Regions from separate parts of the Paraburkholderia sp. CI2 genome, predicted to be linked through region 1. Evidence: predicted binding sites of a transcription regulator. Region 1 holds the regulator's gene; each other region holds the start of a gene.
What was found. The regulator FNR, encoded in region 1, switches genes on or off when oxygen is low (the NO sensors DNR and NnrR bind a similar motif). The targets are predictions, from matches to a motif close to TTGATNNNNATCAA.
Positions count from the first base shown of each region.

Region 2: the regulator FNR is predicted to act here: its motif matches at 1,851-1,864, upstream of HDG32_RS03745 (universal stress protein).
Region 3: the regulator FNR is predicted to act here: its motif matches at 1,233-1,246, upstream of nifA (nif-specific transcriptional activator NifA).

Region 1 is NZ_JACHDL010000012.1:66,536-69,814, forward strand. Features, by position in the region: gene HDG32_RS18105 (PAS domain S-box protein) at 1-1,015, opposite strand, end outside; gene fnr (fumarate/nitrate reduction transcriptional regulator Fnr) at 1,138-1,920, opposite strand; gene HDG32_RS18115 (response regulator) at 1,937-2,344, opposite strand; gene HDG32_RS18120 (universal stress protein) at 3,011-3,279, shown strand, end outside.
Region 2 is NZ_JACHDL010000001.1:819,371-822,649, forward strand. Features, by position in the region: gene HDG32_RS03730 (hypothetical protein) at 1-196, opposite strand, end outside; gene HDG32_RS03735 (acyl-homoserine-lactone synthase) at 353-946, shown strand; gene HDG32_RS03740 (FadR/GntR family transcriptional regulator) at 1,002-1,691, opposite strand; gene HDG32_RS03745 (universal stress protein) at 1,973-2,440, shown strand; gene HDG32_RS03750 (helix-turn-helix domain-containing protein) at 2,662-3,279, shown strand, end outside.
Region 3 is NZ_JACHDL010000025.1:65,536-68,814, forward strand. Features, by position in the region: gene HDG32_RS28080 (hypothetical protein) at 1-131, opposite strand, end outside; partial or broken gene HDG32_RS36730 (transposase) at 351-992, shown strand; gene nifA (nif-specific transcriptional activator NifA) at 1,397-3,232, shown strand.

The DNA.
Region 1 (3,279 bases):
GCCGCACGCGTTCGCGAATGCCGAGCAAACCGAATGAATCTGTTCCCTGCGACCGATCCAGCGCGACACCCACGCCGTCATCCTCGATATCGAGCGATACGATGGGGCCCGCGCAGGTCATGTCGAGGCGTACGCGGCTGGCCTTGGCGTGCCGCGCGACGTTCGTCAACGCCTCCTGAACGATGCGAAACAGCGCCGTCGCCGCGAATTCGCCGCATACCGGCTCGGCCGGTTCGAGATGCACGCTCGAGCGCACGTTGTAGCGTTTCGTGAAGTCTTCGGCCAGCCAGTCGAGCGCGGCGGCGAGCCCGAGGTCGTCGAGCAGCGGGGGCCGCAGATCGGCGGCGATACGCCGCAGCGAAGCGGCCATCCAGTCGATCTGCTTTTGCAGTTCGTGCGTCTGCGCGGCCAGCGGCTCGGTGTCGGCCTGGCTTTTCAGCTTCGCTTCGAGCAGCGCGACGCTCATTTTCAGCGCGGTCAGCCGTTGGCCGAGATCGTCGTGCAGTTCGCGCGCCATACGTTTTTGCTCGTTTTCGCGGGCGATCTGCACGTGCGTGGATACCTGATTCGCGCGTTCGAGTTCCGCGAGGCGCATACGCTCGGTCAGGTCGCGCGTGATCTTGGCGAAGCCGAGCAGCGCGCCCGACGCGTCGTGCACGGCGGAAACGACCACGTTGGCCCAGAAACGCGAGCCGTCGCGACGTACGCGCCAGCCTTCGTCCTCGGCGCGGCCTACGGCTGCGGCGATTTCCAGTTCGCGGGCGGGCTTGCCGGCCGCGATGTCTTCCGGGGTATAGAACTTCGAGAAATGCTGGCCGATGATTTCTTCGGGCGCGTAGCCCTTGATGCGCTGTGCGCCGGGATTCCAGCTGGTCACGCGGCCGGACACGTCGAGCATGAAGATCGCATAGTCCTGAACCGCATCGATCAACATGAAATAGCGATCCTCTACTGGCACGTCCGACACGGACGCCGCACCGGTGAAGCAGGAAGACTCGCCGCTCGACAGACCCATCGCTCCTCCGGGTGGTCACGCAAGGTCGCGCACCGCAACGCACCGAGTTATATCAGTTCGGGAGCGCTTGTTCCAACCCGCATGTCCCGCGAACAAACGTGAGGCGAGCGTCGCGTCGGCGTTCAAACCCGAGCCAGTCCTTCCGCGTCTTCGATGCGGATCGTTTTGCCGTTCGCCTTGACGAGGCGCTCGCGCTGGAACTTCGAGAACATCCGGCTCACCGTTTCGAGCTTCATGCCCAGAAAGCAGCCGATTTCCTCGCGGGTCATGCGCAAATTAAACTCCGCCGCGGAAAAGCCGCGCGCCTTGAAGCGCTTCGACAGATTCAGCAGAAACGTCGCGACGCGCTGTTCGGCGCTCATCGTGCCGAGCAGCATCATCTGGCTCGATTCGCGCACGATCTCGCTGCTCATCATCTGGTAGATGTGATGCTGCATCGGCTTCATCTCGCGACAGATTGCTTCGAGCTGCGCGAACGGAATGATGCACACGACGCTGTCTTCGAGCGCGATCGCATCGCAATTCTGCTTGCCCTCGCTGATGCCGTCGAGGCCGAGCGAGTCGCCGGCGATCTGGAAGCCAGTCACGTGCTCGCGGCCGTCGCGATGCATGACCACGGTCTTGAACGATCCGGCGCGGATCGCGTAGATGCTTTGAAATGCGTCGCCCGCGCGATACAGCGGATCACCGCGTTTGATCGAGCGCGTCGAGCAGATCAACGTGTCGAGTCGGCTCAGTTCGTCGGATGTCAGCTCGGGCGGCATGCAGATCGCGCGCATCGCGCAGGTGGAGCAGCGCGGCACGGCGTAGCGTGTGGCCGCGGTGCGTGGCACGACGTGGATCGGTACGACGTGCGAAGTGCGGGGCGCGTCGTGGCGGGGTTCACAGACTGCGGCAACTTGCATGATCGGCTCCTGGCGGTCAGACCGGATGCGCACGACGCGCATAGGCAATCGCTTCGATGGCACGGCAGGCGAGTTCGAAGTCCGAGGTCTTGTCGAAGAAGAAGTCGGCGCCCGCCGCTTCGCACGCTCGGCGAAACGCCGTCGCGCAATGATTGGTCAACACGATGCTGACGATGGACGGCCGCACCCGCGACAGCGCCGCGAGCAGCAGCAGATTGGTCTTGCCCGAGAAGCACGGGTCCAGCACCGCGACATCGGCGCGACTCGCGACGATGTCGTCGAACGTGTGCTCGACGCCGGCGGACTCGCCGGCGATTTCGATGCCGGGAATCAGCGCGATCAGGCAAGCAAGCCGGCGTCGGACCTCGGTCGCATCGTCGACGAGGAAGACTCTCGATAAGGTGGCTGGCGGGGCGGTGTCCATACCGACCAGTATTGGCAACCTCATCTCAGAAATATATCGGCGGGGATTTAAGCGGCGCTAGGAGTTCGGGTAATGTTGTAGGAATATTCCTATGGTGTGGCTGCTTTGCTGTTCAATCAGAAGTGACGGGCGAACATATCGGCGTCGAAAATATATTAATACGAAGTGGCATTAAAGAAGTGGAAAGCTGTGCGATAGACCGGCCATTATGTATTTTCAATTATTCGAAGAATAGTAAGTATCTGAGTGGGCTTGTTACTGCCGGGGAAGACGTGCCTACGATGCAAATTATCGATATTTCCCACTCCTGCTCATCGTAGACCGTGCTGGCACGATAGACGATAACGTCTGGACGCTGCCTTCCGAGGCTGCCCGGCGTTTCTAGCCTGTCTGCTGTTAAATACCTCATCGGCGTGCGGCCATTTCGTCCTTGCCTTTTTCTTCTCCTTACCTAAATGCTAGGAGCATCGGAGGTGCCACTATGGCAGCAGCAACTATCACTTCGAAGGGCCAGGTCACGATCCCGGTGGACGTGCGCAACCAGCTCCCGAGCGGCGAGCCATTGACCTGCGTCAAGCCGCGCGGCGGCGCGCGCTTCACACTGTCGGCGCGGACACGCGACGGCACCGCTTCGGTTCATGCCAGCGCTTTCACAGGGAGTCCAACATGTATGCACGAATTCTGGTTGCGCTCGACGACAGTCCCAGCGCGCAGCGCGCCTTTGCCGAGGCGCTGAAGCTCGCGAAGCTGACGGGCGCCACACTCGAAGCCTGCTGCGTGGTAGGGCACGGCAAGTGGTCGGACAATGCCGATGTGGCTTTCGAGCCGGAACCGGCGACCGCGGCGCAAGAATTCGCCAGCCGCGCGCTCGATGCGCCGCGCGAGTTGATGCGCGAGGCGCAGGTGCCCGGCGGCGTGCGGGTGATCGACGCGTA
Region 2 (3,279 bases), on a different contig from region 1:
CCGGGATCTCCGCGCCCGACTCGAAGCGGCTGCCGCGCGATTGCGTGACGCCGAAGCGAGCCCAGAAACGGCGCTGGCTCTCTTTTTTCTTCTTCCGATAGGCAATGATCAGAACCCGATCCACTGCCGAAGAGACCTCCGAAGGACGCGCCTGGAGGTGGGTTTGCGGTTGCCAGTGATTGTCGAGGAGTTCCATTTTGGACCCTTGTAGGTTGGGGGCGGAGACGAGTCTGAATTCTGATATACCCGATAAGCATCCACACCTATCCAGGTAGGTAGGTGGCGCAAAGATTCAGAATGCATAAGTTTTCCTGCGTATCTGGCAGCCCCCCAACGCGTACAGGAGAACGTCATGCAAACCACGATCCGAATTGGACTCCGGCAGGAATTCGACAACGAACTGATCAACGAGATGTACCGCTTGCGCGCCCGTGTCTTTCACGGCCGGCTCGGCTGGGAAATTCCGACCATCGCGGGAATGGAGATAGACGGCTACGACGCGCTCGGGCCGTACTACATGCTGATTCAGGGCGAAGACGAACGGTTGCGCGGCTGTTGGCGCCTGATGCCGACCGAAGGTCCGAACATGCTGAAAGACACCTTCCCGCAGCTACTGCATGGCGCGGCCGCGCCGGTCGGGCGACATATCTGGGAACTGAGCCGCTGGGCGATCGAAACCGGCGGTGAGGAACAGTCGTTTGGTTTCACGGATATGACAATCCGCGCAATTCAGGAAGTGATGCGCTTCGCGCAGCGCATGGGCATCACGCATTACGTCACGGTGACCACCACGCCGATCGAGAGGATGCTGCGCCGAGCCGGCCTCGACATCAGCCGGCTCGGGCCGCCGCTGCAGATTGGCATCGAGCGGGCCGTCGCGCTCGACGTCGCGGTGAGCGCGAAAACGCTGACCTCGCTGTTCGGGCCGGTCGCCGTCGCTGCTTGAGCCGCGCCGAAGCGCGGCCTGACAAAAGTCGCGACGCCTTCACCCGCGCGCGGACTCAGGAACCGAACATCCGTTCCAGCGCGTTCTCGAGATGCGCGCGCATTGCGGCCCCCGCGCCCGCCGCGTCCTTGCGGCGGATTGCGTCGAGCACCGCCATGTGTTCGGCCTGCACCAGCCGCTGCCGCTCCACCGTCTTGACGAGCGACAGATTGCGCGACAGGTTCATGCTGAACAGGATCTGCTCCTCGATGAACGACATCACCGTGATGAAAAACGGATTCTTCGACGCGCGCGCGACCGCCTGATGAAACAGGAAGTCATCCTTCGCGCCGATCCCCTGCGCCTCGATGATGCGCTCGAGCTCGTCCCACGCGTGCTGGATCGCGGCGATGTCGTCGGCGTCGGCCTTCAGCGCTGCCTGCGCGGCCGCGCCCGCCTCGGTCACGATGCGAAACTCATAGCAGCGGCGGATATCGGACAGCGTTTCGAGCGGCGCGAAGCGGCGTACGTCCGGATCGGGGCGCCGCGCGACGGTCGTGCCAGAGCCGTGCCGCGTCGAGATGATGCCGTCGGCCCGCAATCGCGCGAGCGCTTCGCGCACGGTCGGTCGGGACGTGGCGAAACGCTCCGCCAGCGCGTGCTCGGTCGGCAATCGCTCGCCTTCCTTGTACTCGCCTTCGAGGATGCGGTTGAGAATGTCGCCGTAGATCTGCTCGGGTAAGCCCTTGGTTTTTCGATCGTTCATCAGCGGACTGGCCAGCTTGTCTGAATATGGCTTGATTGTAAGGCCAACCCTGTTTCGGCTTCAGCAAAGTTTTACGGGTTGTAAGCATGCCAGGCCGCTTCGCGCACGCCGCCGCGCCCGCCATTTTGTCCGCGCCGCGCCGGATTATTTGGCAAATGTTTGATTTACATCCTGGTCCGGTGCATCTTTTCCGGCGATCATCTAAGCTTCATTGGTATAAAAGATCAATAAACCTGCCGCGGCTAGCAATGTGGCAGACGCATTTTTGACGCGGAGCCGATATGTACACACGCATCCTTGTAGCGGTCGACGGCAGCAATACCTCACGCCGTGCGTTCGAAGCGGCGCTCGATCTCGCCAAATCGAATGGCGCGGTGTTGCGGCCATTTTATGTCGTCGAAAACACGCCGATGTACTTCGAGGCGCCCGGCTACGACCCGTCGATCCTGCGCAACCGCCTGATCGAGGAAGGCCAGGAGCTGCGTGCCGAGTTTTCGAAAGTGATGGCCGAGCAAGGTGTGAAGGGCAACCCGGCGGTCGCCGAGGCTTCGTCGCTCGGCGATGTCGCCGAGATCGTGCTGCAGGCCGCCGCCGAATTCAACGCCGACCTGCTCGTGATGGGCACGCACGGTCGGCGTGGCTTTCAGCGGCTGATTCTCGGCAGCGTCGCTGAACGCTGTGTGCGCCAGGCCACTCTTCCGGTTCTGCTGGTACCGTCCGCCGCGGGCACCGACAAGGAACCCGCCTGACTCTTTCATCAGGCGCAGGGCGGCACGCCACGCCCTGCCTTGCCGGAATCGAGCCACGCTACCCGTCGACGGGCGACGTCGATATAGGCCGCGGCGGCTCACCTTCTCACCTTCGTCAGAGCACCGCCGTTGCTCGGACTGCCGAGCAGCGAACGTGTCACTTTGCCGCCAGTTGCGGGTCATAGCGGGTGGGACAATTTCACCACTACCAATAATCGAACATGCTCAATCCTACTGCTGTGACCCGTTCCTCGACCCGCTCCGCCGGCAACCGCGAGGCCGTGGCGGCACGCGCAGCCGCACGTACCGCCGCGCGCTGCTCCAGCTGTTCGATGCGTGAGATCTGCATGCCGCAGGGGCTGTCGGCGGAGGAACTGCCGAAGCTCGAAACGCTGATCTGTTCGGCGCGCTCGGTGCCGCGCGGCGAAGCGCTGTATCGCAGCGGCGACCGCTTCGACAATATCTACGCGGTGCGCTCCGGCTCGATGAAGACTGTGATGGTCCACCGCGTCGGCCGCGAGCAGGTCACCGGGCTGCGTCTGGCCGGCGAGCCGCTCGGGCTCGACGGCATCAGCGCGGACGTCCATGCGTGCAGCGCCGTCGCGCTGGAAGACAGCACGGTGTGCATCGTTCCATATAGCGCGCTGAAGCTGCTGTGTCGCGAAATCAGTTCGATCCAGGAGCGCATGCACAAGCTACTGGGCGCGCAGATCGTCAGCGAAGCCGCGCAGATGATGGTGCTCGGCTCGCTGTCCGCCGACGAACGCGTCGCCGCCTTCCTGCTGGACGTGTCACAGCGCAATGCGCAGCGCGGCTACTCGTGGTCGGAATTCAATCTG
Region 3 (3,279 bases), on a different contig from region 1:
TTGCGCTTGATCCTGTGTCCGAGCGGCGACAGGGCCGCCGCTCGCGTGCGCGAGTCCCGATGCACGTGATTGATCGACAACTGCTGCAACGTCATTTCCTCGGCTTCGCTCAGTTCTACGACACACTTCATCCGCTACCCCGGCACGACGAAGGCGCCAGCAGGTTTGCGAAATTGAAATGGATTTACCAGGAACACTATCCTCCATGCCGTACATTTCGTAAAATCGATTGTTTTGATGGAACGCATCCACACTATGGATAAGTTGGGATCATGCGTTTCAAGGGCCTCGATCTAAATCTGCTCGTCGTGCTCGATGCTCTGATGACCGAGCGTAATCTCACCGCGGCGGCACGTAGCAAGGCCCAACTCAACGTCGTTCGCTACGCCGATGACTTTATTGTGAGCGGTATGTCGAAAGAAGTGCTCGAATTCGAGGTGCTTCCGGCGGTCAGGCAGTTTATTGCCGCTCAAGGTCTGGAGCGCTCGGAAGAGAAGACCCGGATCACGAACATTGCAGACGGTTTCGATTTCCTTGGCCAGAACGTGCGCAAGTACGACGGCTACTGGCCCAGCGCCTGCCCGCTCAAGGAACGATGTCACCCAGCGACTACCGGCGCATTCGACGATGGGAACATGAGCATATAGTTGAGGCCATGCAGCGTCGGCTAGAGCGCAAGCCGGACGCAATGACCATCCGCGGAAGCACTGTCGAACATGTCTTCGGCACGCTGAAGCACTGGATTGGGGGCCACACACTTCCTGACCCGAACGCTCGGACGGGTCAGCACCGAAATGAGTCTACAGGTGTTGGCCTACAACCTGAAGCGCGTCGTGAAGATACTTGGGGTTGCCAAAACAATAGAGGTAGTGAGGATGGCTGGCACCTGGAGCCCGGAGGGGCTTTTTTTGCACTTCAAACGTTACGCTAACGCAGCCATGACTTACCAAACCAGATTGATCGGACCGATAGGCTCGCATCTAACGATCTGAAAACAGTTTCCCTACGTCCTCGGCCAGTTCAAGACGGACATTTTGTCGCCCGACACGGAAGCGCTTCTTGTGCCAAATATCCCGCTGCGCCGGGTGGGCACGCCCGAAGCGGTCGCAAAGATAGATCATCTTCGTCCTATGCTCGGATGCGGCGAGTTATCTCACGGGCGCCGAGGCAGCAATCAATGATGGACGACACCTGTAATCGGCTGCACCTGGAGTAGACAAATCGCAGTTGATTTGAGCGACATCAAGGGAACTCGCGTTCCTAACGGAATCCACGCAGCGAAATCGCAAAAGCAGAAAATAAGTACATCAGGGCACTACAGTTTCACCGTCCTTCCATGAAAGGGCATTATCTTTTGAAGTCAGCCCGTGAAATTGGGCGCTAGATCGAGGATGATATGCAACACAATGCCCGCAAATCCGAACAAGGTGACGGGGAGCACGGTCCCCACAACGGGGACGTCGTCATGCTGCATATCGCTTCCGTACGCGAAAGGCCTGGCTCAAAGTCCGAGACGGACCACGCGGTTCCTATTGTGCAGTGGCACGAGAGCGTGCTTACCGGCATCTTCGAAATATCGAAGGTACTCACCGCCCCCTACCGGCTCGAAGTCACGTTGGCCAACGTCATCGATCTCCTGCAATCGTTTGTTCAGATGCGGCTCGGTATCGTCTCTCTCTTCGACGATGATGGCGTACCGGACATTACCGTTGGCGCGGACTGGAGCGAAGGCAGCGATGAGCACTACCGGATGCGCCTGCCGCAGAAGGCAATTGACCAGATCATGGCGACGGACAGGCCGCTCGTCGCCGAGAACATAGCGGTGCATTCGGGCTTCAGTGCCGCCGACATGGGCGTGCTCGGTGCCTCCGACAACATGCGAGTATCGTTCATTGGCGTCCCTATTCGCATCGACGCGAAAGTCATAGGCACGCTGACCATCGACCGCATCCTGGACTATGGGTCGAACTTCCGGCTCGATTACGACGTGCGGCTGCTTACCATGGTCGCCAACCTGGTGGGGCAGACGGTGAAGCTGCATCGCTTTTTCAAGAGCGACCGCGAGCGATTGATGGCGGGGAAGGACGGGCTGCAAAAGCCATTGTCCGAGCTCAAGCACCCTGCAGGTGAGCGTGAGAAGTTTCAGATCGAGGGGATCATTGGCGACAGCCCGGCGCTGCGCGGGCTGCTCGCGAAGATCGCGGTGGTAGCCGAATCGAACAGCACAGTTCTGTTGCGCGGCGAATCCGGTACCGGGAAGGAGCTGGTCGCCAAGGCCGTTCACGAGCTGTCGCCGCGCGCCAAGCGGCCCTTCATCAAGCTCAATTGCGCGGCGCTCCATGAGACGGTGCTGGAATCCGAATTGTTCGGTCATGAGAAGGGTGCCTTTACCAGCGCCTTCAATTCGCGCAAGGGGCGCTTCGAGCTCGCCGACAAGGGGACGCTGTTTCTGGACGAGATCGGCGAGATCTCGGCCTCGTTCCAGGCAAAGCTGCTGCGCGTCCTGCAGGAGCAAGAATTCGAGCGCGTCGGCAGCAACCAGACCATTAAGGTCGATGTTCGCGTGATTGCCGCCACGAATAAAAACCTGGAAGAGGCGGTGGCAAGCAACGAGTTCCGTGCCGACCTTTATTATCGCCTCTGCGTGGTTCCCTTGCTGTTGCCGCCGTTGCGTGAAAGGCGCAGTGATATTCCGCTCCTCGCCGTTGAGTTTCTCAAGAATTTCAACAGCGAGAACGGCCGTACGCTGACCTTCGATGCGAGCGCGATTGAAGTATTGATGAACTGCGGTTTTCCCGGCAATGTCCGCGAGCTCGAGAATTGCGTGCAGCGGAGCGCGACCCTGGCGCCGGGACCAGCGATCGTGAGAAACGACTTTGCCTGCTGCCACGGCCAGTGCCTGTCCGCGATGCTGTGGAAGAGCCGATCGGACGAAATTGCGCTGCAGCCCGGGCCAATCGTACCAGTGCCCGTGAAGCCGGCTACGCCGCGGGCTGAGGCTGTCACGTCGGGCGCAGCTGCGGTCCAGCCTGTCGGCAGCGAGCGGGCTCCGTTAGCGGCTGGCGGCGCAGTCCTCGGAAGTGATGCGAAGATGACCAACCGCGAGCGTCTCATCGCCGCCATGGAAAGATCCGGCTGGGTGCAGGCAAAAGCGGCGCGGCTGCTTGGACTGACGCCGCGCCAGATTGGCTACGCGCTGAGGAAATACGGTGTCGAGATCAAGCGTCTCTGAAAGTACTGTCGGACTTGCGGCGTGTCGGGGCCGCGACATCGCGACTG